Regions from separate parts of the Cedecea davisae genome, predicted to be linked through region 1. Evidence: predicted binding sites of a transcription regulator. Region 1 holds the regulator's gene; each other region holds the start of a gene.
The links. The regulator PurR, encoded in region 1, represses purine synthesis genes. The targets are predictions, from matches to a motif close to CANGCAAACGTTTGCNTG.

Region 1 (5,505 bases):
CCATTACAAAATGCGGTTCGCTGGCGTCGGCAATCTGTCGCACAGAAGGCAGGCACCCGTTGGGGAAGATGTACTTATCAATCCACGGATCGACATTATTGTCGGTCTTTGTAGAGCCAATGGTGTGCAGCAGGAAAATACCGTCAGGCTTCAGGTTGCGGTCGGCAACGTCGAAGTAGGTGGCATAATTTTTCGGGCCAACATGCTCAAACATGCCGACGGAAACAATGCGGTCAAACTGCTCGTTGAGGTCGCGATAGTCCTGCAAAAGAATGGTTACATCCAGCCCTTTGCAGCGCTCTTGCGCCATTTTTTGTTGTTCTGCCGAAATGGTTACGCCAAACACGGAAACATCGTAATTTCGTGCGGCAAATTCCGCCAGACCGCCCCAGCCGCAGCCGATATCCAGCAATTTCATGCCGGGGCCAAGCTGCAGTTTTTCGCAGATCATTTTCAGCTTCGCTTCCTGGGCTTCGGCGAGAGTCGTCGCATCTTTCCAGTAGCCGCAGGAATATTGCATGTGCGCGTCCAGCATGCGGCTGAACAGATCGTTACCGAGATCGTAATGTTCTTTGCCGACTATCCACGCGCGCTTTTTGGACTGCAGGTTAACCAGCCTGGCAGCGGCGATACGCAGAGTATCTTTGAAATGATGGGGCAGCTGGTTTTCCAGCCCGGCGCGCAGCACTTTAGTGAAAAAAACATCCAGACGTTCGCATTCCCACCAGCCGTCCATATAGCTTTCGCCAAGACCGAGGGAGCCTTCCTGCAAAACGCGTTTAAAAAAATCTGGGTTTTTAACCTGAATATCAAAAGGGTTTGGGCCGTTAACGGTTATGCCTGCCCGGCTCAGCATTTCATTTGCGATACGATACCATTCGTTATCTCGTACGCTCACTTCTTCTATACACGATGAACTCATAGCTTCTCCATCACCTTGTTGTGATCAGAACCTTAAAACAGCGTAGACGCTATTACCGGCTTGTGAGAACTCTCACGGAAAATTCCGTGCGCCTGATATCCGACGTAAACAGAGAAAGGGGGGATTCTCCCTTACTGAAAGGCCATCCATGGAAAAACGGAAGCACTCCGGCTCCCGTAAAAATAAAATTTATGAGGCTTATAGTAGAACCGCAATAACTATAAGCCTGTTTTTTTGATGGTTCAACGGAATATTGTTAGCAAGCTAATCACACAATATTCACACTATCGCGTCTGTTATTGGGCCCGGGATAGCTCGGCGTTGGCGCCAGCCTGCGATGCACGGCTGGAGGAGTACTGCATCGCATAGCCCAGCACCGCGAGTAAAATTGTCGCCAGCATTACGCTGGTGGTGGTGAGCAGCGGGGTGGCGACCAGCCAGGAAACCATCAGGCTTGCCAGGAAGCAAAGCCCCAGCTGTAGCGTGTTTTGTAGCGCGGCGGCCTTGCCGGTTGCCTGAGGGAATGGCAGCAGGGCGGAGGCCACAACGATAGGGTAAATTGCCCCGTTGGCAATCGCCATCACGCAGAATGGGATCAGCAGCAGCGTCAGGTTGGCATAGCCGCTCACCGCTACGGCCCAGGTGGCAACAATGCTCAACGCATACAGCGCCAGCAGCCAAGGCAGCAGCTGTTTCCCCTGCCATTTTTGCAGCGCGCTGCGGCAGCCATAGCCGCCAATCAGGAAGGCGACGGTCTGCGGCATATAGCTCAGGCCAATAACAGACGGGCTGTAGCCCATCTCATTAAGGATAAACGGCGAACCGGTTAACCAGGCGAAGAAGCTGGCTGAGCAGGCAGCATAAATCAGCACATTGCTGCTATAGGTGCGCGAGCGTAATAAAGAGAAGAAGCTGACTTTATTGTCTTCAGTTTGCGGGTGATGCTGGGTGCGCGGCTTGAGGCGCAGGGTGGGGATCATCAGCAGCAGGGCGATGGCGAACAGCACGGCAAAAATAGCCTGCCATTCAAAATGGTTAAGCAGCCAGCTGCCGAGCAGCGGCGCAAGCGCGGGTGAAAGCCCTACCAGCGGCATAATGGTGGCAAAGATGCGGCCCGCGCGGTTGGCAGGATAATAATCCGTGACCAGCGCCTGCCAGCTCACGGCGGCGGAGCAGACGCCAACGGCCTGAATAAAACGCAGGACCAGCAGCGTGGCGGCGTCTTCGACCCACAGCATGCCGATACAGCCGACGGCAAACAGCCCCAGGCCAATCAGCAGAATAGGTTTACGCCCGAAGCGGTCTGACAGCGGGCCCCACATTAACTGCGCGAAGGCAAACCCGGCGAGGAACAGGCTCAGGCTGGCGCTGACCGCCGAGGCGTTAGTCCCCAGATCTTGCTGAATGGCGGCGAAGGCGGGCAGATACATGTCGGTGGCGAGGAAGCCAAGCACACTCAGCCCGGCAAGCCAGATAAGAAATCCCTTTGATGGTTGCATAGTTTTCTCTTGATTTTGATAGCAGGTTAACGGGGCAGGAGTCTACGGAGTGCAAAAGCGCTTGTGAAACGCTAATATTTGCGAGTTGCATTCAAAATTTTTGCAGGCAAAAAACATGTGGTCTGAATATTCTCTGGAGGTCGTTGACGCGGTGGCGCGCAACGGCAGTTTTAGCGGGGCGGCCCAGGAGCTGCATCGCGTGCCTTCTGCCATAAGCTATACGGTACGTCAGCTCGAAGAATGGCTGGCCGTGCCGCTGTTTGAACGTCGCCATCGCGATGTTGAGTTAACCGCCGCCGGAGCCTTTTTTCTTAAAGAAGGGCGTTCTGTTATCAAAAAAATGATGGCAACCCGCCAGCAGTGCCAGCAGATAGCCAACGGCTGGCGCGGGCATCTCTCCATCGCGGTGGACAATATCGTGAAGCCGGAGCGGACCCGCCAGCTGGTGCTGGATTTTTATCGTCACTTCCCGGATATCGAACTGCGGGTGTTTCAGGAAGTGTTCAACGGCGTGTGGGACGCGCTGGCGGACGAGCGGGTTGAGGCGGCTATAGGCGCAACTCAGGCCATTCCTGTAGGGGGGCGCTATGCGTTCCGGGATATGGGGGCGTTAAGCTGGCGTTGCGTGGTTTCCTCCGGGCATCCGCTTGCGCAACACGAAGGTGTTATTCCTGATGATGAGCTAAGGGCATGGCCGTCGCTGGTGCTGGAAGATACTTCACGTTCTCTGCCCAAGCGCATTACCTGGTTGCTGGATAACCAGCGCAGAGTCGTGGTGCCGGACTGGGCTTCGGGGGCGGACTGCCTGAGTGCGGGCCTGTGCATTGGCATGGTGCCCGCCCACATTGCTAAGCCATGGCTGGACGGCGGCGAGTGGCGGGAGCTGACGCTGGAAAATCCGTTCCCGGATGCGGCCTGTTGCCTGACCTGGCGGCAGGACGATGCCTCGCCGGCTTTAAGCTGGCTGCTGGACTACCTCGGGGACAGCGAGACGATGAATCAGGAATGGCTGCAGGAGCCGGGGCGGCAAAACCCGGCTCCGCTGAGCGTTTAGCGGCGGTAGTCGCGGAACGGACCGTCGGCAACCGAGCGGCGCTCGATCAGGCGCGGATGCACCTCAATAGTCTGCGACTCTTCGCGTTTGTTAACAATACGGTCGAGCAGCATATTAAAGGCGGTTTCACCCAGGCGCTCTTTCGGCTGGTGAATAGTGGTTAACGCCGGAGAGAAGTAGCGGGCGTTGCGCACGTTATCGTAGCCGATGATGGAGATATCCTGCGGCACGCGCAGTCCCATCTCATCCGCTGCGCAAATGGCGCCCATTGCCATAATATCGCCACCGCAGAATACCGCGGTAGGGCGATGAGGCTGGTTAAGCAACTGCTGCATGGCGCGGTAGCCGGACTCCGGCTCAAAGTCGCCCTGAACCACCCAGTTCTCCGGCACCTTGATATTGGCCTCTTCAAGCGCCTTGAGGAACCCGGCATGGCGACCGCCGCCGGTGTTGCGTTCCAGCTGGCCGGGAATAGCGCCGATGTCGCGATGGCCGCGCTCAATCAGATAGCGGCCAGCGAGATAGCCGCCGTGGAAGGCGTTATCGATGACCGAGTCGGTAAAGTCGGCGCGGGCTTCGCCCCAGTCCATGACCACCATCGGAATATGGCGGTACTCTTCCAAAGTGGAGAGCAGCGTTTCCGGGTACTCGGAGCACATCACCAGCAGCCCATCAACGCGTTTTTGCGCCATCATCGACAGGTAGGCGCGCTGCTTATCAAAGTTGTTGTGCGCATTACCGAGGATCAGGGTATAGCCTTTGGCGAAGCAGCTATTTTCAACCGACTCAATAATTTCGGCAAAATAGGGCGCTTCGCTGGAGGTTGCCAGCAGGCCAATAGATTTGGTGTGGTTGACCTTCAGGCTGCGGGCTACGGCGCTCGGAGAATAATGCAGCTCTTTGATGGCCGCCCAAACGGCGTTGCGCGTCTCTTCCGCAACAAAACGGGTCTTGTTGATGACATGTGACACAGTTGTAGTGGAAACGTTTGCGCGTTTCGCTACGTCCTTAATCGTTGCCATTAGATGTCACTCCAGACCATATCGTAAACTCCTGATAACTCATGTGTTAAACGTTTGCCTTCGCTAACTCCTGGGGCAACACGTTGGTTGCAGGCCTGTCGGGAATGCGACATACAGCGGGAGGAGGGCGTTGCCGGGCGATACGCGGTAAATTAGCGAAGGATTTTGGCTTATCCCGGAGCAAAGTGGAAGAGGGAAAACCGAGATCTGTGCAAATCCAGCAGGATTTTTATCGCCAATTGTGGGAAAATCACCCCACTTACACTTTGTAGGGAAATAAAGGAGCTTACGATGAGTACCGATCTGAAGTTTTCCGTGGTGACCACGGTTGTCGTACTGAGCTTGATTGTTGCCGGTGCGCTAACCGCCGTACTGCACTGATTTAATAAGGGCCGCTCAATGCGGCCCTTAACATTTCTGGCAAACAGAGAAACGTCTTGCTCTCTGGTTATCAGGCGGCGAGGTTTTTCGCCACGAAGCTCCAGTTTACCAGCGCCCAGAAATGCTCAAGGTACACCGGGCGAGCGTTACGGTAATCGATATAGTAGGCGTGTTCCCAGACATCCACGGTCAGCAGCGGCGTGGCGTCGGTCGTCAGCGGCGTTCCGGCATTCGCGGTAGAAACAATAGCCAGGCCGCCATCGCTATTTTTCACAAGCCAGGTCCAGCCCGAACCAAAGTTTTTAATTGCCGCTTCACTAAACTGCTTTTTAAACGCCTCAAAGCTGCCAAACGCCTGGTTAATTTTAGCCAGAAGCTCACCCGTTGGCTCTCCGCCAGCGTTCGGTGCCAGGCAGTGCCAGTAGAAGGTATGGTTCCAGACCTGAGCCGCGTTATTGAAAATTCCACCTTCTGAACTTTTCACTATCTGTTCTAACGTTTTCCCTTCAAACGGGCTGCCTTTTACCAGGTTGTTCAGGTTAGTGACGTAGGTCTGGTGATGCTTACCGTAGTGGTATTCCAGGGTTTCGGCCGAGATGTGGGGCGCGAGAGCGTCTTTGCCATAGG
Region 2 (5,505 bases), 1.5 Mb from region 1:
TTTGCGTCCTTCGAAGAGAACGGGGCGTAGGTCGCATCGGTACCGATACGGACGTTTTGCGGAATCGCTGCAAAAACGCTGGCTGCGCTGGACAGACCGAGCAGTAAAGAAAGAGCAAGAACCGACTTCTTCATACGATACCCTCAAGTTTGGCTTTCTTATTTGTGATGTCTTGTTGTGTGGTAATGCGTTGGCAAACTGAGAGTTGCAGTTCTCATGCCACTTTTCCCTGCGTGGAAAAAAGCGGCTGCGTTATGTTAATAAAACGTTGCAACTCTGCTGCTAGCTTGAAAGATAGCAGGTCTGAGGAGCCGGAATAGAGGGGAAAGGGAATTTAGCGGATTAAATCTTCTAAAAGCGATCGGCGTTACAGAATTGCCCCAATATGAGGCAATCATTTTGTGATGCACCGCGTTAGTGCAGGCTATGCACCGTTCCAGCGGCTAAACAGGTCTTCCGGCAGCTCAAGGTCGAACTGATCCAGCACCCGGTTGACCGTCTGATCGACGATGTCCTGTATCGTCTGCGGGCGGTGATAAAAAGCCGGAACCGGAGGCATAATCACCGCGCCAAGCTCGGCGGCCTGGGTCATCAGGCGCAGGTGGCCAAGGTGCAGCGGCGTTTCGCGAATGCAAAGCACCAGCGGGCGGCGCTCTTTTAACACTACGTCCGCCGCGCGGGTCAGCAGCCCGTCGGTATAGCTGTGTACAATGCCGGAAAGCGTTTTGATTGAGCAAGGCAGTACCGCCATCCCCATGGTCTTAAACGAGCCGGAGGAGATGCTGGCGGCAATATCGCGGGCGTCGTGGACCACATCCGCCAGCGCCTGAACGTCACGCAGGGAGTAGTCCGTTTCCAGCGCCAGCGTCTGGCGTGCGGCATTGCTCATCACCAGGTGGCTTTCTACTTCCGGCAGCTGTTGCAGAATTTGCAGCAGACGCACGCCGTAAACGGCTCCGCTGGCCCCGGAAATACCGACAATTAGTCGTTTCATTGAATTTGCCCGTCAAGAATATCTGGGCTGACTTTGCCGTAAGATGAGGTGCGATGCAAGGGATGGCCCTCACCCGGTAAGGGCGAGGGCGTAAGGCAGGAGGAAAATCAGCCTTCGTTGTGCATCTCTAAGTTTTCCACTTCGTTTTGGCGAGCCAGCGCTTTGGAGTCGTCGTTACGCAGAGATTCGAGATACTCGAGGTATTTATGATCAACGTCTTTAGTGACGTAAATACCGTTAAACACCGAGCATTCAAACTGGGCGATGTCCGGGTTTTCAACACGAACGGCTTCAATCAGATCGTCGAGATCCTGGAAAATCAGGCCGTCAGCGCCGATTATCTGGCGGATCTCATCCACTTCGCGGCCGTGAGCAATCAGCTCGTTGGCGCTCGGCATATCGATGCCGTAAACGTTCGGGAAGCGAATTTCCGGTGCGGCGGAAGCGAGGTAAACCTTTTTGGCTCCGGCTTCGCGCGCCATCTCAATAATCTGCTCTGAAGTGGTGCCGCGCACGATGGAGTCATCCACCAGCAGCACGTTCTTGTCGCGGAACTCAGCGCGGTTGGCGTTCAGCTTGCGGCGCACGGACTTACGGCGCAACTGCTGGCCCGGCATGATAAAGGTACGGCCAACGTAGCGGTTTTTCACAAATCCCTGTCGGTACGGCTTATCAAGAATACGGGCGATTTCCAGCGCGATGTCGCAGGAAGTTTCCGGGATCGGGATAACCACGTCGATATCCAGGTCTTCCCACTCGCGGGCAATTTTTTCGCCAAGCTTTTTGCCCATCTCAACGCGAGCGCTGTAGACGGAAATCTTGTCGATAAACGAGTCCGGGCGCGCAAAGTAAACGTATTCGAACAGGCATGGGTTGCTGACCGGGTTATCCGCGCACTGGCGGGTGAACAGCTGGCCTTTTTCGGTAATGTACACCGCTTCGCCCGGCGCGATGTCGCGCAGGAACTCAAAGCCGAGGGTATCCAGAGCCACGCTTTCGGAAGCCACCATGTATTCGGTGCGTCCGTCGCCCAAATCACGCTTGCCGATAACCAGCGGGCGGATGCCGTTAGGGTCACGGAAGGCAACCATGCCGTGGCCAATAATCATCGCCACGCAGGCGTAAGCGCCGCGGATCTGGCGGTTAGTGGCGGCGATGGCGGCAAAAATGTTGTCTGCTTCCAGCGGGTAGTGGCGGAAGTTATCCAGCTCGCTGGCAAAGATATTGAGCAGGATTTCAGAGTCTGAGGTGGTGTTGATGTGGCGGCGTTTTTCTTCGAACAGCTTCTTACGCAGTTCGTGGGCATTGGTCAGGTTACCATTATGCGCCAGCGTAATGCCGTAAGGAGAGTTAACGTAGAAAGGCTGAGCTTCAGAAGCGCTGGAACTGCCGGCGGTTGGGTAACGAACGTGCCCAATCCCCATATTGCCCTGCAGGCGCTGCATGTGGCGGGCTTCAAACACATCGCTCACCAGGCCATTCGCTTTACGCAGACGGAAGCAATTTAAAGCGTCGATGGTGACGATGCCTGCGGCATCCTGGCCACGGTGCTGAAGCACCGTTAACGCATCATAAATCGACTGGTTGACCGGCATAAAACCGGCGATTCCGACAATACCGCACATGTTGTCTTTTCCTCATTAAGCCACAACCCCGCTACGATTAACGGGGCAAGAAACTTGACGAGCTTTGCAGATAGTCAAAGAACCATCTGATGATGAAACTGAATTGCGGGATAAGCTGCGACTTATGCCAGTCATCGCTTTTTGAAAAACCGGTAAAGGTATCCAGGAAGAACAGAATGGCGGAGACTATCAGTACGCCACGAAGTGCGCCAAAGCAGATCCCCAACACCCTGTCTGTACCCGACAGGCCGGTTTTTTGTACCAGCGCGCTAATCACATAATTGACTATTGCACCGACGATAAGCGTCGCGATAAACAGCACCGCGATAGCTATCCCATTGCGTACCAGTTCGTCTTCAAAGCCAGTGAACCAGACTGACAGATAAGTGTAGTAATGACTGGCGACAAAGAATGCACATCCCCAGGTCACAAGCGATAAAGCTTCCTTCACAAACCCACGAATTACGCTTACCAGACAAGAAAAACCGATAACCGCAATGATGGCGTAATCTATCCAGACCATGAAAAAATCTCGTGATAAATCGCCCTGACGTCCAGTTCGGGGCGCATTCTAACAGAAAAAGAAAACGTTTGCGTAGGGATTTCCTTCCCCCGCGTAAATAAATAATGGCGCTGAAAAAAGCATCAACGCCATTAAAAATTGCCCTTTTTTCCCCTCACCCGGCAGGGGCTAAGGGGGGATATAGCGTCGTTTTTCCCCTCACCCTAACCCTCTCCCCATAGGGGAGAGGGGATAGTATGGTGGCGACCTTCCCCTCTCCCTTCCAGGGAGAGGGTCGGGGTGAGGGTCACACGTCGCTACCGTGGCGAGTAATTCATCACCACGCCGTTCAAACCAGAGAGCGAATTCAGCTCGCCAAGCGACGATTTAAGCTTGTCTTTAGAAGCATCCGGGCCCACCAGAATGCGGGTAATTTTCCCCTGCACCGGCGTCCCTGGCGATGTGTAAACCTTGAACCCGGCACCGCGCAGCTTACCAACAATTTCATTAACTTTGTCGGCATTTTTCAGCGCGCCAAGCTGCACAACATACGCCTGACCGGTCGGGGCTTTCTCGGCCGGTTTTTCTGCTTTTGGCGGCTGCTCGGCGGTCATCGCCAGGCGTTGTTCCGTCTGGTCTGTGGTCGCAGGCTTAGTCTGAGGTTTTTCAACCGGCTTCGGTTTTGGTTTTTCCTGCACCGGCTGCGGCTTAGGCTGCTCGCGGGTAACAGGCACTTCATCTATACCGGCAGAACCGTCATTGGGGATAGTGCCGTTATTCAGCCCCGGCGGCGCGGCGGTTCCCGCCCTCACCTCTTCAGCAGCCCCCTCAGGCGGCTGAGAAGGCAGCGCCTGGCTGGCACCCGGCAGCATATCCGGCTCGTCGCTGTCCCCTGGTTTTGGCACCAGAGGAATGGCCGCAAACTCGTCCTGATAGTGTTTTTTCTGCCCGTCCAGCAGCCCCGGCAGCACAATCACGCCCAGCGCCACCAGAATAATGGTTCCGACTAATCGGTTTTGAAACTTACTCGCCACCTGCTCTCCCCGCGTCCAGTACTTCCATTACATGGGCCACCGTGTGGAACGAACCACACACCAGCACGGTATCTTCTGCCGTAGCTTCCGCCATCGCCGCGTGCCAGGCATCCGCAACGCTTGCAAAGGTTTTGCCGTGGCCGAGGTGCTCAATAAGCTGCCCGGCGCTTGCGCCGCGAGGCCCCTCCAGCGGAGCACAATACCAGCTATCTACCTGAGGCGACAAACAGGCGAGCGTTCCGGCGATATCTTTATCATGCAGCATGCCAATCACCGCCAGCACTCGCCCCTGTTTCGGCAAGGCCGCCAGACGCCCGGCAAGGTAAGCCGCCGCATGCGGATTGTGTGCCACATCAAGAATCACACGCGGTGCCTGCGAGACTATCTGGAACCGGCCCGGCAGCGTGGCGTGCTCAATGCCGTAGCGAATAGCTTTTTCGCTCACGTTTAGCTTGCTTGCCCGCAGCGCGGCCAGCGCGGTCGCCGCATTAGGCTGCGGCACCAGCGGCAGCGGTAAATGAGTTAACTCGCCCTGAGCATCACGGAACGACCAGCCGTTTGCGTTAACTTCATAATCCCAGTCTACGCCACGGCGCAGCAATACCGCGCCTTTCTCTTGCGCCACATCGGCAATAGTGTGCGGCATATCAGGCTCGCCAACCACCGCCGGGTTTCCGGTGCGGAAGACGCCGGCTTTTTCACGGCCAATGCTTTCGCGATCCGGGCCCAGCCAGTCGGTGTGATCCAGCGCGATGCTGGTCACCACGGCAACGTCAGAATCAACAATATTAGTCGCATCGAGGCGGCCGCCAAGGCCTACTTCGAGAATAACCACGTCCACCGCCTGCTGCTTAAACAATAGCAATGCGGACAGCGTTCCGTATTCGAAATAGGTTAATGAAATATCACCGCGCGCGGCCTCAATTTCCGCAAAGGAGGCGGTATGCAGCGCTTCCGGCAGCTCTTCGCCCTGAATGCGAACGCGTTCGGTATAACGCACCAGGTGAGGAGAACTATAAACGCCAACCCGGTAGCCATCGGCCATCAGCGCGGTTTCAAGGGTGCGGCAAGTCGTTCCCTTGCCGTTGGTCCCGGCTACCGTAAAGACCGTCGGCGCGGGTTTGAGCACGTCCAGCGTAGCAGCAACTTTGCTGATGCGCTCGAGGCCCATATCGATAGTGGTGGAGTGAAGGTTTTCAAGATAGCAAAGCCACGTTGCCAGGGGCGACGTGGCTTGAGGAATAAGGTCTTTTTCCATGATGCCCACTTAACATGCACATAAAGAAAAGGGCAGAGCCTGCTGGCCTGCCCTTAATTGCGAATCAGGCCTCTTGACCCTGTTCCGGAGCT
Region 3 (5,505 bases), 440 kb from region 1:
CCCTAGCTTTGCGCCACTTTACGCGGAATAAAATCGTTAGCGACGACTTCGCCTTTTTCCAGCACCTGGCGGGGCTGTGGGATTTCAGGGATAGCAACATCGAGATGCGGAAACAGCAGCTCTCCGGCCCGGTAGACTTCTTCCAGATGCGGGTAGCCGGAGAGGATAAAGCTGTCGATGCCCAGCTCTGCATATTCATTAATACGGGCGGCAACCGTTGGCCCGTCGCCAACCAGCGCCGTACCGGCACCGCCGCGAACCAGCCCGACTCCAGCCCAAAGATTTGGGCTTATTTCCAGCCTGTCACGTTTGCCTCCGTGCAGGGCAGCCATGCGGTGCTGGCCTACCGAATCGCTGCGGGCAAATGCGGCCTGGGCTTTGGCAATCGTCAGGTCATCGAGATGGGAAATCAGGCGATTGGCCGCCTGCCATGCCTCTTGTGTTGTTTCGCGGACAATAACATGCAGACGAATGCCGAAACGTACCTGTCGGCCCTGTGCGGCCGCTTTAGCGCGTACCTGTTCAATTTTTTCTTTCACCAGATGCGGCGGTTCGCCCCAGGTCAAATAGAGATCAACCTGCTCGGCGGCCAGATCCTGAGCCGCGTCCGAAGAGCCGCCAAAATAAAGCGGCGGGCGGGGCTGCTGCACCGGAGGGTAGAGCAGCTTCGCGCCCTTAACCTTGATATGTTTTCCTTCGTAGTCGACGGTTTCACCTTCCAGCACGCGACGCCAGATGCGGGTAAATTCCGCCGAAGCTTCATAGCGCTCTTCATGATTGAGGAACACACCTTCGCCTTCCAGCTCTTCGGCATCGCCGCCCGTGACCAGGTTAAACAGCGCTCGCCCGTTAGAAAGGCGATCCAGCGTAGCCGCCTGGCGGGCTGCAAGGGTGGGAGAGACTACGCTCGGGCGCAGCGCCACCAGAAACTTGAGGCGCTGGGTAACCGGGATCATCGAAGCCGCGACCAGCCAGGCATCCTCACAGGAACGCCCTGTGGGGATCAAAACGCCGGTAAAGCCAAGCCTGTCGGCGGCCTGGGCGATTTGCTGCAAATAAGCGTGATCCACCGGGCGTGCGCCTTCATTACTGCCCAAATAGTGACCGTCGCCGTGGGTCGGCAGAAACCAGAACAGATTAAGACTCATGATTTAGCTCCTTGTGTCGTCGCGGCGGGCTGCCAGACTCGGGTGCGGATATCGACTTTCTTTGGCACCAGGCGGTTGTCGTAAAACAGGTCGGCGGTATTTTGCTGTTTTGCAGCGGTGTCTTCATTTACCGGGGTAATGGCTGAAGGAGGGCGGTGATCTAAATAACTGCTAATGACCGCTTCCGGCAGCCCCATGGTTTTTGCCAGCAGCGTGACGCTTTCGGCGCGCCGAGTACGGGTCAGCTCGTCGGCATCGCTAAAGGCTTTCAGTACCTGTTGAAGGAAGGCGCCGTTCGCTTCGGCATAGGGGCGGGCTGCAAGGTAGAAAGATCCGGTTTGATTAAGCTTACTGCCGTCCGCCAGCACGCGAACGCCGCCGTTCAGCAGCGCGGCCGAGTAATACGGGTCCCAGATGGCCCAGGCGTCTACATTACCCTGCTGAAACGCGGCTCTGGCATCGGCGGGGGTGAGGTAAGCGGGCTGGATATCTGAAAATTTCAACCCTGCCTGCTGCAACGCCCGCAGCACCAGGTTATGAGAGCTGGAGCCTTTCTGGAAGGCAACCTTGTGCCCCTTCAGGTCGGCAACGCTTTTTAGCGGGCTGTTTTCCGGCACCAGAATGACCTCGGCTTGAGGCTTTGGCGGCTCGGAACCGACATAAACCAGATCCGCTCCGGCGGCCTGGGCGAAGATCGGCGGAATATCGCCGGTGCTGCCTAGATCAATGCTGCCGACGTTAAGCGCCTCAAGCATTTGCGGCCCGGCGGGAAACTCGACCCAGGAGACTTTTGTATTAGGGTAACGTTGCTCCAGCAGCTGGTGGCTTTTTGCCAGCACCATGCTGACCGAGCCTTTCTGATAGCCGATGCGCAGTTGCTCCGGGCCGCTCTCTGCCGCGTTGCTATAGGCGGAAAACGCGATCATGCCTGCAAAGAGCAGCCACGGGGAGCGGCGTTTCAGTGAATTAAACATGGGTCACCCCCAGGCGGCTGAAAGGGGAAGGGACGGCAATATCGCGGCGATGAAGCGCCTGCCAGAAGGTCTCCAGCGAATCGTCGAGGCGTTTTTGCAGGTTCGCCGTAAACTGCGGCTTATGCTGGTAGTCGGTTACCTGGCCGTCGTCGGCAAACACGCCGTGCAGAATTTCCTGGGCTTTGAGCGCGTTAAGCACCGGCTTGAGGGCGTAGTCCACCGCCAGCATATGGGCGACGGTGCCGCCCGTAGCCAAAGGAAGCACGACTTTTTTCTCGAGCGCGCGCTCCGGTAGCAGGTCGAGCAGCGTTTTCAGGGCGCCGGAAAATGAAGCTTTATAGACGGGAGTGGCAATGATCAGTCCGTCGGCGGTGCTGAGCTGTTCGATAAGCGCCAGCAGGGCCGGGCTATCAAACCGGGCGTAGAGCAGGTCCTCGGGGGAGAAGTTTTGCAGATGCCAGTGGTAAACCTCGACATCGAGGGCGCTCAGTTTCTCCCGAGCATATTCCAGCAGCGAGCTGGAACGGGACGGATAGCGGGGGCTGCCGGCCAGGGTAATTACACGCATCACGACTCCTTATAACTAATTGTTCGTTTTTATCTAACATTGATAACAATTAGCTTGATAGTCGCAGAGCCGTTTTATTCCACTAAGTGATTTTTCCGGGATAGATTTGCAAAAAAGCGCATATCGCAAGGGAGGAAAGAAAACGTTTGCCTCTATTCAGGCTTTTTTGCCGCAGGTCAATTCCAATCCCTGCCCGGATGGTGAATAATAGCGCCCCGGTCTGCACACCGGGAATCCAGGAGAGTTCATGTACTACCCCTTCGTTCGTAAAGCCCTTTTTCAGCTCGATCCAGAGCGCGCCCATGAGTTCACTTTTCAGCAATTACGTCGCGTATCCGGCACGCCCTTCGAACATCTGGTTCGCCAGAACGTGCCGTCAAAACCCGTCAGCTGCATGGGGTTAACCTTTAAGAACCCGCTGGGTCTGGCCGCAGGTCTGGACAAAAATGGCGAATGCATCGACGCTTTTGGCGCCATGGGCTTTGGCTCTATCGAGATAGGCACCGTAACGCCGCGCCCTCAGCCGGGGAATGACAAGCCGCGTATTTTCCGCCTGGTAGAGGCAGAAGGGCTGATTAACCGCATGGGCTTTAATAATCTCGGGGTGGATAACCTGGTCGAAAATGTAAAAAAAGCGCATTTCGACGGCATCCTCGGGATTAATATTGGCAAGAATAAAGACACGCCGGTTGAGCAGGGAGCAGATGATTATCTGACCTGTATGGATAAGATTTATCCGTATGCGGGTTATATAGCGATTAATATTTCTTCGCCGAACACTCCAGGATTACGCACTCTGCAATATGGTGAAGCGCTGGACAGTCTTTTAAGCGCCATCAAAAATAAGCAGCAGGAGCTGCAAGCGATCCATCATAAATATGTTCCAGTGGCGGTGAAGATCGCCCCGGATCTTTCTGTAGAAGAATTGATCCAGGTGGCAGATAGTTTAGTTCGCCATAATATTGATGGGGTCATTGCGACCAATACTACTTTGGATCGTAGCCTTGTTCAGGGCATGAAACATTGCGACGAAACCGGTGGTTTAAGCGGGCGTCCGGTACAGTTAAAAAGTACCGAAATTATTCGTATGCTGGCGCAGGAATTAAATGGCCGGTTACCTATTATCGGCGTCGGCGGTATTGATTCAGTGATTGCCGCTCGTGAGAAGATTGCCGCCGGTGCGACGCTGGTGCAAATATACTCCGGGTTCATTTTTAAAGGCCCACCGCTGATTAAAGAAATCGTTACCCACCTCTAAGCATTTACCTTTTGCAAACAACCAGGGCTTTATTTTCGGCTCTGGTTGTTTTATATTCCGCTACTGTTGCTAATTTAAACATATTGGTCTTTTATTAATATGGTGAGAATTTGAGTGGCAATTCAGATGCGGGATAAATGAAGGGTAAGCAATATGCGGATAAAACCGGACGATAATTGGCGTTGGTATTTCGATGAAGAGCACGATCGAATGATGCTCGATTTGGCCAATGGAATGCTGTTCCGTTCGCGTTTCCCTCGTAAAATGTTGACTCCCGATGCCTTTGAAAACACAGGGTTTTGTGTTGACGATGCGGCGCTTTATTTCTCGTTTGAAGAAAAATGTCGTGATTTAGCGCTGGAGAATGAACAACGCGCCGAACTGGTGCTGAACGCGCTGGTAGCGATCCGTTTCCTGAAACCGCAAATGCCAAAAAGCTGGCACTTTGTCTCCCACGGCGAATGCTGGCAGCCGATGACGGGCGACGGCGCCTGCGTCTGGATTAGCGAAGATATGCAGCAGGTGAATCTGCTGGTGGTTGAAACCGGCGATAACGCCGCGCTTTGCCTGCTTGCGCAGCCAGGATTAATACTGGCGGGGCGTACGATGCAGTTGGGCGATGCGATCAAAGTGATGAACGATCGGCTCAGGCCGCAGCCGATCTCAGGTAACCTCAGCCTCGATCAGGCCGTTTAACGCGGCGCTACGCTAACATTCCCCGCAGGTACGCAGCTACAGCACAGGATCGTACCGTCTGTGCCGATCGATCCTTTCTTTAAAGCTTTTACTTCGCCGTCCACCAGACGAATGCGGCAGCTGCCGCAGATCCCGGCCCGGCAGGAATAAGGCACGCGAATACCCTGGCCTTCGAGCTGTTCCAGCAGGATTTGCTGATTATTCCCCTGGAAGCTTTGCCCGGCCCAGTCAATGGTGACGCTGCTTTCTGGCTGGCTCACCGGCTCAAGGTTTTCGACAACTTCGCCCGGACCATAAACGTTAGCAGGTTTATTGGCGAGTACTTCCAGCTCGTCGCCCACGCGCACGATACCGCTATTGCGGGCAATTAAATTCTGGCCAAAATCTACCGCGCCGCTGTTATCCTGCGCGGTGCGGAAGTTTTGCAGGGTTTTCAGCGGTTCGCCGCTTGGGTGTTTGCGGCCACGCTCCGGGCTAACGGTGGTAAAGATACAGCGGCTGCAGGGCCTGATAACGTCGAAGGTGACGCCGCCGATGCGCACCACTTTCCAGGTATCCTCGGCCCATGCCGGTGCGCCGGTCACTACCAGGTTAGGGCGGAACTGGATCATTTGTACGCTGGCAGGGCAGCGGTTTTGCAAATCCCGCAGCGAAGCTTCGTTGGTCAGCAGATACGGAAAACCGTCGGCAAACGACAGCGGAACCTCTTCATGGCGTTTGACCCGGCGAGTTGGCGACTCCCCAACCCAGCGCAGCTGAACCTGGCGCGAGAAAAAGCCGCTCAGCCACTGGTTAATCTCATCGGGGGCGATAAGCGCGGTAAAATGAGTTCCCCAAACTTCGGTTGCCGCAGGCTCCGCA
Region 4 (5,505 bases), 930 kb from region 1:
CGTAGGAGCCATAGCCGTAAACCAACAGCGGATTTTTGCCGGGCCGGAAGTGCTTGCGGTGGTAAACCAGCGAAACCGGTACCTGAACGCCATCCCGCGCCGTTATCCAGAGATGCTCGCTGCGGTAGTTGCTGGCCTCAAAGCCCGCAACTTCGGTCTGTTTGATGACCCTGCGTTCGCCGCTGTCCATATTTAGCTCAAACAGCGTGTCCGGCGTGGTCATGGAAGAGTAACCATAGCGCAGGCACGCGGTCTCCGGCTCCGGGTTGTAGCCAAGCCAAGTCACATAGGCCGGGTCATCAAAAGCAATCCCGGTGGATTCTCTGGTGTGGCGGTTAATCTGGCGCAGGCTGGTCAGCCCCTGCTGGCGCTCCTCGACAACCAGCCAGTCTTTGAACAGGGTGAAATCTTCGAGCATCACCTGCTCGCGTGGAGCAATCAGCGTCTCCCACTGTTTTTCATCCCTGACCGCGCTGCGGTAAAGACCGAAGTTTTTCCCGTCTTTATTGGAGCGCAGGTAAAAATTATGCTGGTAGTGGTCAAGCGTGTATTCGTGATCTTTGCGGCGGGGGGCAAATACCTGCGGCTGAGCATCCGCCAGTTCGGCATCCAGCAGCAGTGCCTCGCTGGTGGTCGCGCTGGCAAGATGAATCACAATAAAGTGCTTAGACGTTGTCTTATGCACGCTGACGTAGAAAGTATCGTCTTTTTCCTCATACACCAGTTGGTCATCCGCAACCGGATGGCCAAGCGTATGCCGCCAGACCTGGTAAGGCAGCAGTGTTTTCGGGTGTTTGCGCACGTAGTAAAGCGTTACCGAGTCATTAGCCCAGACAAAGCTGCTGGAGACATTATCCAGCAGTTCCGGGTACCAGTTGCCGGTTTTCAGGTTACGCAGGCGAATGCCAAACTGGCGTCGTGATAAATAGTCCTCGGCCAGGGCCATGACTTCATTGTCCGGCGTAATCGCTAACCCGCCCATGGTGTAAAACTCGCTGTGGGCGGCACGTTTGTTGGCATCCAGCAGCAGCTCCCAGGCCTCCCACTCATCACGCATAGCGGACTGGCGCTGATAAATCGGGTACTCATTTCCCTTTTCATACACCTGCCGGTAGCGATAGCCGTTTTTGACATAAGGAGCCGAGACATCATGCGGCGGAATACGCGCGATCATCTCTTCCAGCAGCCTGTCCTGCAACGCCCGCTGGCTCTCCATTATCGTTTTGCCGTAGTCATTTTCCTGGTTCAGATATTCAAGCACCGCCGGGTCGGCACGCTCATCGTCGCGCAGCCAGTAATAGTTGTCCGTGCGGGTATCGCCATGAGTGGTCATAGCGTGGGGAATTTTTTTAGCTTTTGGCGGCATCAGTTTCTTCATTTGTCATTTAACACCCTGTAAGGGTGGCAAATTCAGGCGAGCTTGCAAGCGAAACGTGAGGGATAACACGAAAATGCCGGGAAGCCCGGCACTGTAAAAGCGGAGAAAATCAGGCGTCAGGCAGGAAGAGCCAGCTTCTGCTGCTGAATGTCCTGCTCAATGCTCGCCCTGACATCCTGCGGGATATTCAGAGCATCGCCCAGCGCGCTGAGGTAACTGCGCTCCATAAAGTGATCGACGTCGATAGCGGTGCAGCTGAGATAATAAAGCTCCAGCGCTTCCTCTTCGTTTTTCACATCACGCGCCAGCAGCTGCGGATCCAGCGGCCGGTCGATGGCTCGCTCAATCAGGGCTTTGCCTTCGCCGTCGATGCCCGTTTCGCGCAGCTGTTGCTCGATGAACTGACGTTCTTTGGCGTCGATATGACCATCGCTTTTGGCGGCAAACACCAGGGCGGTTATCAGGCGCTCCGTGCGCACATCGACGGAAGAGTGCTGATGCCCGTAGCCACTGGCCTGCGGCTGGCTCTGGCGAACCCGCTCTTTGTACTTGTTCCACAACACGCTACCGGCTACCGCACCGCCGCCGACCAACAGAGCGCTGGTGCCGTATTTTGTTAGCAATTTGCGTGAAGACTTGCTTGCCAGCAGTAGCCCCGCCAGCCCGCCGAGTGCGCCGGGCACCAGCAGCTTGCTAAGCCCCTCCGGGCCAGCGCCTGGCTGGGAAGATTGCTGAGAGGACGTTGATTGCCCCAGTAACGACTGAAGCTGCTGTAACCAGTTATTCATGACAGGCACCCCTTATTGGCTTAACTCGTCGAGAGTAGGCCACGGCACGTCAAGAAACGTATCAGAGGGCTAAAGATGGGAAAAGAATCGCGCCGGTAGCCCGGCGCCAGCATGCCGTGTTATGCCGCTTTGGTGCGTTTGCGCCCGGTGTGTTCGCTAACGTTATCTTCAGATACCGCAGCCGGTTCCTGTGCATCCGCTTTTGGTTCAGCAGCGGCAGCTTCTGCCCCGACGCTTGCCGTTTCTGGCTCCGGCAGCTTGCCGTTTTTCAGCACGCCTGCCAGCAGGTCTTTGTTTTCCGCCATCCACATCGCCAGAGTGTCGCTCTGCCCTTCTTCAAGCTCGAGTGGGCTTTGCTGTAGCCATTCACCCAGCACTTCGGCTAGATCCAGCATTTTGTCGTAAGCGTCAGCGTCCTTTTTACTGGCAAAGGCCATTTTCTCTTGTCCCTCTCTCACCACCACATATTTAATTTCGACCGCCATTTTGCAGCTCCATTTACCTGTTTATTTATCCAGTATAACGTCATTCATTTTAACACACAAGCCGGAAAGGCGCTGCCAACGCAAACGTTTTCGTTTATACTGCCGCGGTCTTTTTTCTCTGTTAAGGCTAAATCACATGTCAACGTTGGGAACAGCTCTGCGCCCGGCAGCTACTCGAGTAATGCTGCTTGGCTCCGGTGAATTGGGTAAAGAAGTGGCCATTGAATGCCAGCGCCTCGGCGTGGAAGTGATCGCCGTAGATCGCTACGCCAATGCGCCTGCGATGCATGTCGCGCACCGCAGCCACGTCATCAATATGCTGGATGCCGCCGCGCTAAAAGCGCTGGTTGCCGCCGAAATGCCTGACTTTATCGTTCCTGAAATTGAAGCTATCGCTACCGACGCCCTGCTGGAACTTGAGCAACAGGGCCAGCGCGTTGTGCCGTGCGCTCGCGCCGCTAAGCTGACCATGAACCGCGAAGGTATTCGCCGTCTGGCGGCGGAAGAATTACAGTTACCAACCTCAAGTTACCGTTTTGCGGACAGCGAAGAGGCGTTCCGCCAGGCCGTGCAGGAAATCGGCCTGCCGTGCATTGTTAAACCGGTGATGAGCTCTTCAGGCAAGGGGCAAAGTTTCATCCGCACCGCCGACCAGCTGCCGCAGGCGTGGGAATATGCCCAGCTTGGCGGGCGCGCCGGTAAAGGCCGCGTGATTGTTGAAGGCGTGGTTAATTTTGATTTTGAAATCACGCTGCTGACCATCAGCGCCGTGGACGGGATCCACTTCTGTGCGCCTATTGGCCATCGTCAGGAAGATGGCGACTACCGCGAGTCCTGGCAGCCGCAGCAGATGAGCGACCTTGCCCTTGAGCGCTCTAAAGAGATTGCCGGGAAAGTGGTTACCGCACTCGGCGGGCACGGCCTGTTCGGCGTAGAGCTGTTTGTTTGCGGCGACGAGGTTATCTTCAGCGAAGTCTCCCCTCGCCCACACGACACAGGCATGGTAACGCTTATCTCGCAGGACTTGTCCGAGTTCGCCCTGCATGTTCGCGCCTTCCTCGGCCTGCCTGTCGGTGATATTCGCCAATACGGTCCTGCCGCTTCGGCGGTTATCCTGCCCGAGTTGCAGAGCGACAATGTTAAATACTCGAATGTCGGGGCGGCATTAGGCGGCGGATTACAGTTGCGCCTGTTCGGGAAACCGGAAATCGGCGGTAAACGCCGCATGGGCGTAGCGCTGGCGACCGGGAATAGCGTTGACGAAGCCGTTGCCAGAGCGATTGCTTCTGCGGCTCAGGTAAAAGTTGAAGGCTAAAAAAATCGCCCTTAACTAAGGACGATTTGTTGATTAAGCCCTGCCATCGCGGCGGGGCTTTTTTATTGCTTACTGTTTCGCGCCTTCTACCGCTTCGCGAGCCAGTTTGGTGATACGGTCGTAGTCGCCCGCTTCCAGCGCGTCCGCCGGAACCAGCCAGGAGCCGCCGATACACAGCACGCTTTTCAGCGCCAGGTAATCACGGTAGTTAGCCGGGGAGATACCGCCGGTTGGGCAGAAACGGACCTGGGAGAACGGACCAGCAATAGCCTGCAGGGCTTTGGTGCCGCCATTGGCTTCAGCCGGGAAGAATTTGAACTCTTTCAGGCCGTAGTCCATGCCCAGCATCAGTTCAGAAACGGTGCTGATACCCGGGATAAGCGGGATGGTGCCTTCGGTTGCCGCTTTCAGCAGCGGCTCGGTCAGGCCAGGGCTAATAGCGAACTGTGCGCCTGCCTCCGTCACTTCCGCCAGCTGCTGCGGGTTCAGCACGGTACCGGCACCGATAATGGCTTCCGGCACTTCTTTGGCGATGGCGCGAATGGCGTCCATCGCACACGCGGTACGCAGCGTAACTTCCAGCACACGCACGCCACCGGCTACCAGCGCTTTTGCCATCGGCACAGCGTGTTCCAGCTTGTTTACCACGATAACCGGAACGACCGGTCCTGTTTTCAGGATCTGTTCCGCTGTTGTTTTCCAGTTTTTCATCTGAGCGCCTCTTCAGCCAACTTGTAATTTGTGAACCGCCGCGGCCAAGCCGCCACGGGATTAAAATTTAATGCAGGTTGCGCCTTGTTCAGCGCCGGAAAGCTGTTCACGCAGCGCACCAAACATTTCGCGCCCCGTTCCCACGCGCTCTGCGCTGAGATCCGGGTGATAAGCGGTACGGGCGGCAAGTTCAGCCTCGTCCACCAGCAGCGTCAGTTCGCCGGTCTGGCCGTTAACGCGGATAATATCGCCATCCTGCACCTTCGCCAGCAGCCCGCCATCGTAGGCTTCCGGGGTAACGTGGATAGCAGAAGGAACCTTGCCAGAGGCGCCGGACAGTCTTCCGTCGGTCACCAGAGCAATTTTGAAACAGCGGTCCAATAATACTCCAAGCGGCGGCATAAGTTTATGCAATTCTGGCATGCCGTTGGCTTTTGGCCCCTGATGGCGCACCACTACTACGCAGTCGCGGTCGAGTTTACCTGCCTCAAAGGCCGGTAATACGTCATGCTGGCTTTCAAAGATAACGGCCGGGGCTTCAATTACCTGATTCTCAACCGGAACGGCAGAGGTTTTCATCACCGCGCGTCCCAGGTTGCCGCTCAGCACTTTGGTGCCGCCGTGGCGCGAGAACGGTTTTTCCATGGTCGCGATAACGTCGCTGTCCAGCGGTTTGCTGGCACCTTCGCGCCACGCCAGCTCGCCGTTGTCCAGCCACGGCTCCATGGTGTAATGCTGCAAACCAAAACCGGCAACGGTATTCACATCTTCATGCAGCAGGCCGCCTTTCAGCAGTTCGCGCATAAGAACAGGCACGCCGCCAGCCGC

Region 2: a site for PurR is predicted at 3,200-3,217, ahead of cvpA (colicin V production protein). Genes of this name have one in related genera too.
Region 3: a site for PurR is predicted at 2,826-2,843, ahead of pyrD (quinone-dependent dihydroorotate dehydrogenase). Genes of this name have one in related genera too.
Region 4: a site for PurR is predicted at 2,729-2,746, ahead of purT (formate-dependent phosphoribosylglycinamide formyltransferase). Genes of this name have one in related genera too.

Annotation. Positions count from the first base shown of each region.
Region 1 covers NZ_CP172054.1:2,811,759-2,817,263, reverse strand. Annotated here, with positions in the region: gene cfa (cyclopropane fatty acyl phospholipid synthase) at 1-922, opposite strand, end outside; gene punC (purine nucleoside transporter PunC) at 1,219-2,421, opposite strand; gene punR (DNA-binding transcriptional activator PunR) at 2,537-3,475, shown strand; gene purR (HTH-type transcriptional repressor PurR) at 3,472-4,497, opposite strand; gene ACG1VR_RS13435 (YnhF family membrane protein) at 4,789-4,878, shown strand; gene sodB (superoxide dismutase [Fe]) at 4,949-5,505, opposite strand, start outside.
Region 2 covers NZ_CP172054.1:1,296,259-1,301,763, reverse strand. Annotated here, with positions in the region: gene argT (lysine/arginine/ornithine ABC transporter substrate-binding protein ArgT) at 1-134, opposite strand, end outside; gene ACG1VR_RS06685 (UbiX family flavin prenyltransferase) at 425-994, opposite strand; gene purF (amidophosphoribosyltransferase) at 1,102-2,619, opposite strand; gene cvpA (colicin V production protein) at 2,657-3,142, opposite strand; gene dedD (cell division protein DedD) at 3,439-4,155, opposite strand; gene folC (bifunctional tetrahydrofolate synthase/dihydrofolate synthase) at 4,145-5,413, opposite strand; gene accD (acetyl-CoA carboxylase, carboxyltransferase subunit beta) at 5,478-5,505, opposite strand, start outside.
Region 3 covers NZ_CP172054.1:3,250,249-3,255,753, reverse strand. Annotated here, with positions in the region: gene ssuD (FMNH2-dependent alkanesulfonate monooxygenase) at 3-1,148, opposite strand; gene ACG1VR_RS15585 (sulfonate ABC transporter substrate-binding protein) at 1,145-2,122, opposite strand; gene ssuE (NADPH-dependent FMN reductase) at 2,115-2,690, opposite strand; gene pyrD (quinone-dependent dihydroorotate dehydrogenase) at 2,938-3,948, shown strand; gene zapC (cell division protein ZapC) at 4,102-4,644, shown strand; gene ACG1VR_RS15565 (YcbX family protein) at 4,641-5,505, opposite strand, start outside.
Region 4 covers NZ_CP172054.1:1,876,987-1,882,491, reverse strand. Annotated here, with positions in the region: gene ptrB (oligopeptidase B) at 1-1,366, opposite strand, end outside; gene ACG1VR_RS09330 (tellurite resistance TerB family protein) at 1,495-2,166, opposite strand; gene ACG1VR_RS09325 (YebG family protein) at 2,286-2,651, opposite strand; gene purT (formate-dependent phosphoribosylglycinamide formyltransferase) at 2,788-3,966, shown strand; gene kdgA (bifunctional 4-hydroxy-2-oxoglutarate aldolase/2-dehydro-3-deoxy-phosphogluconate aldolase) at 4,036-4,677, opposite strand; gene edd (phosphogluconate dehydratase) at 4,738-5,505, opposite strand, start outside.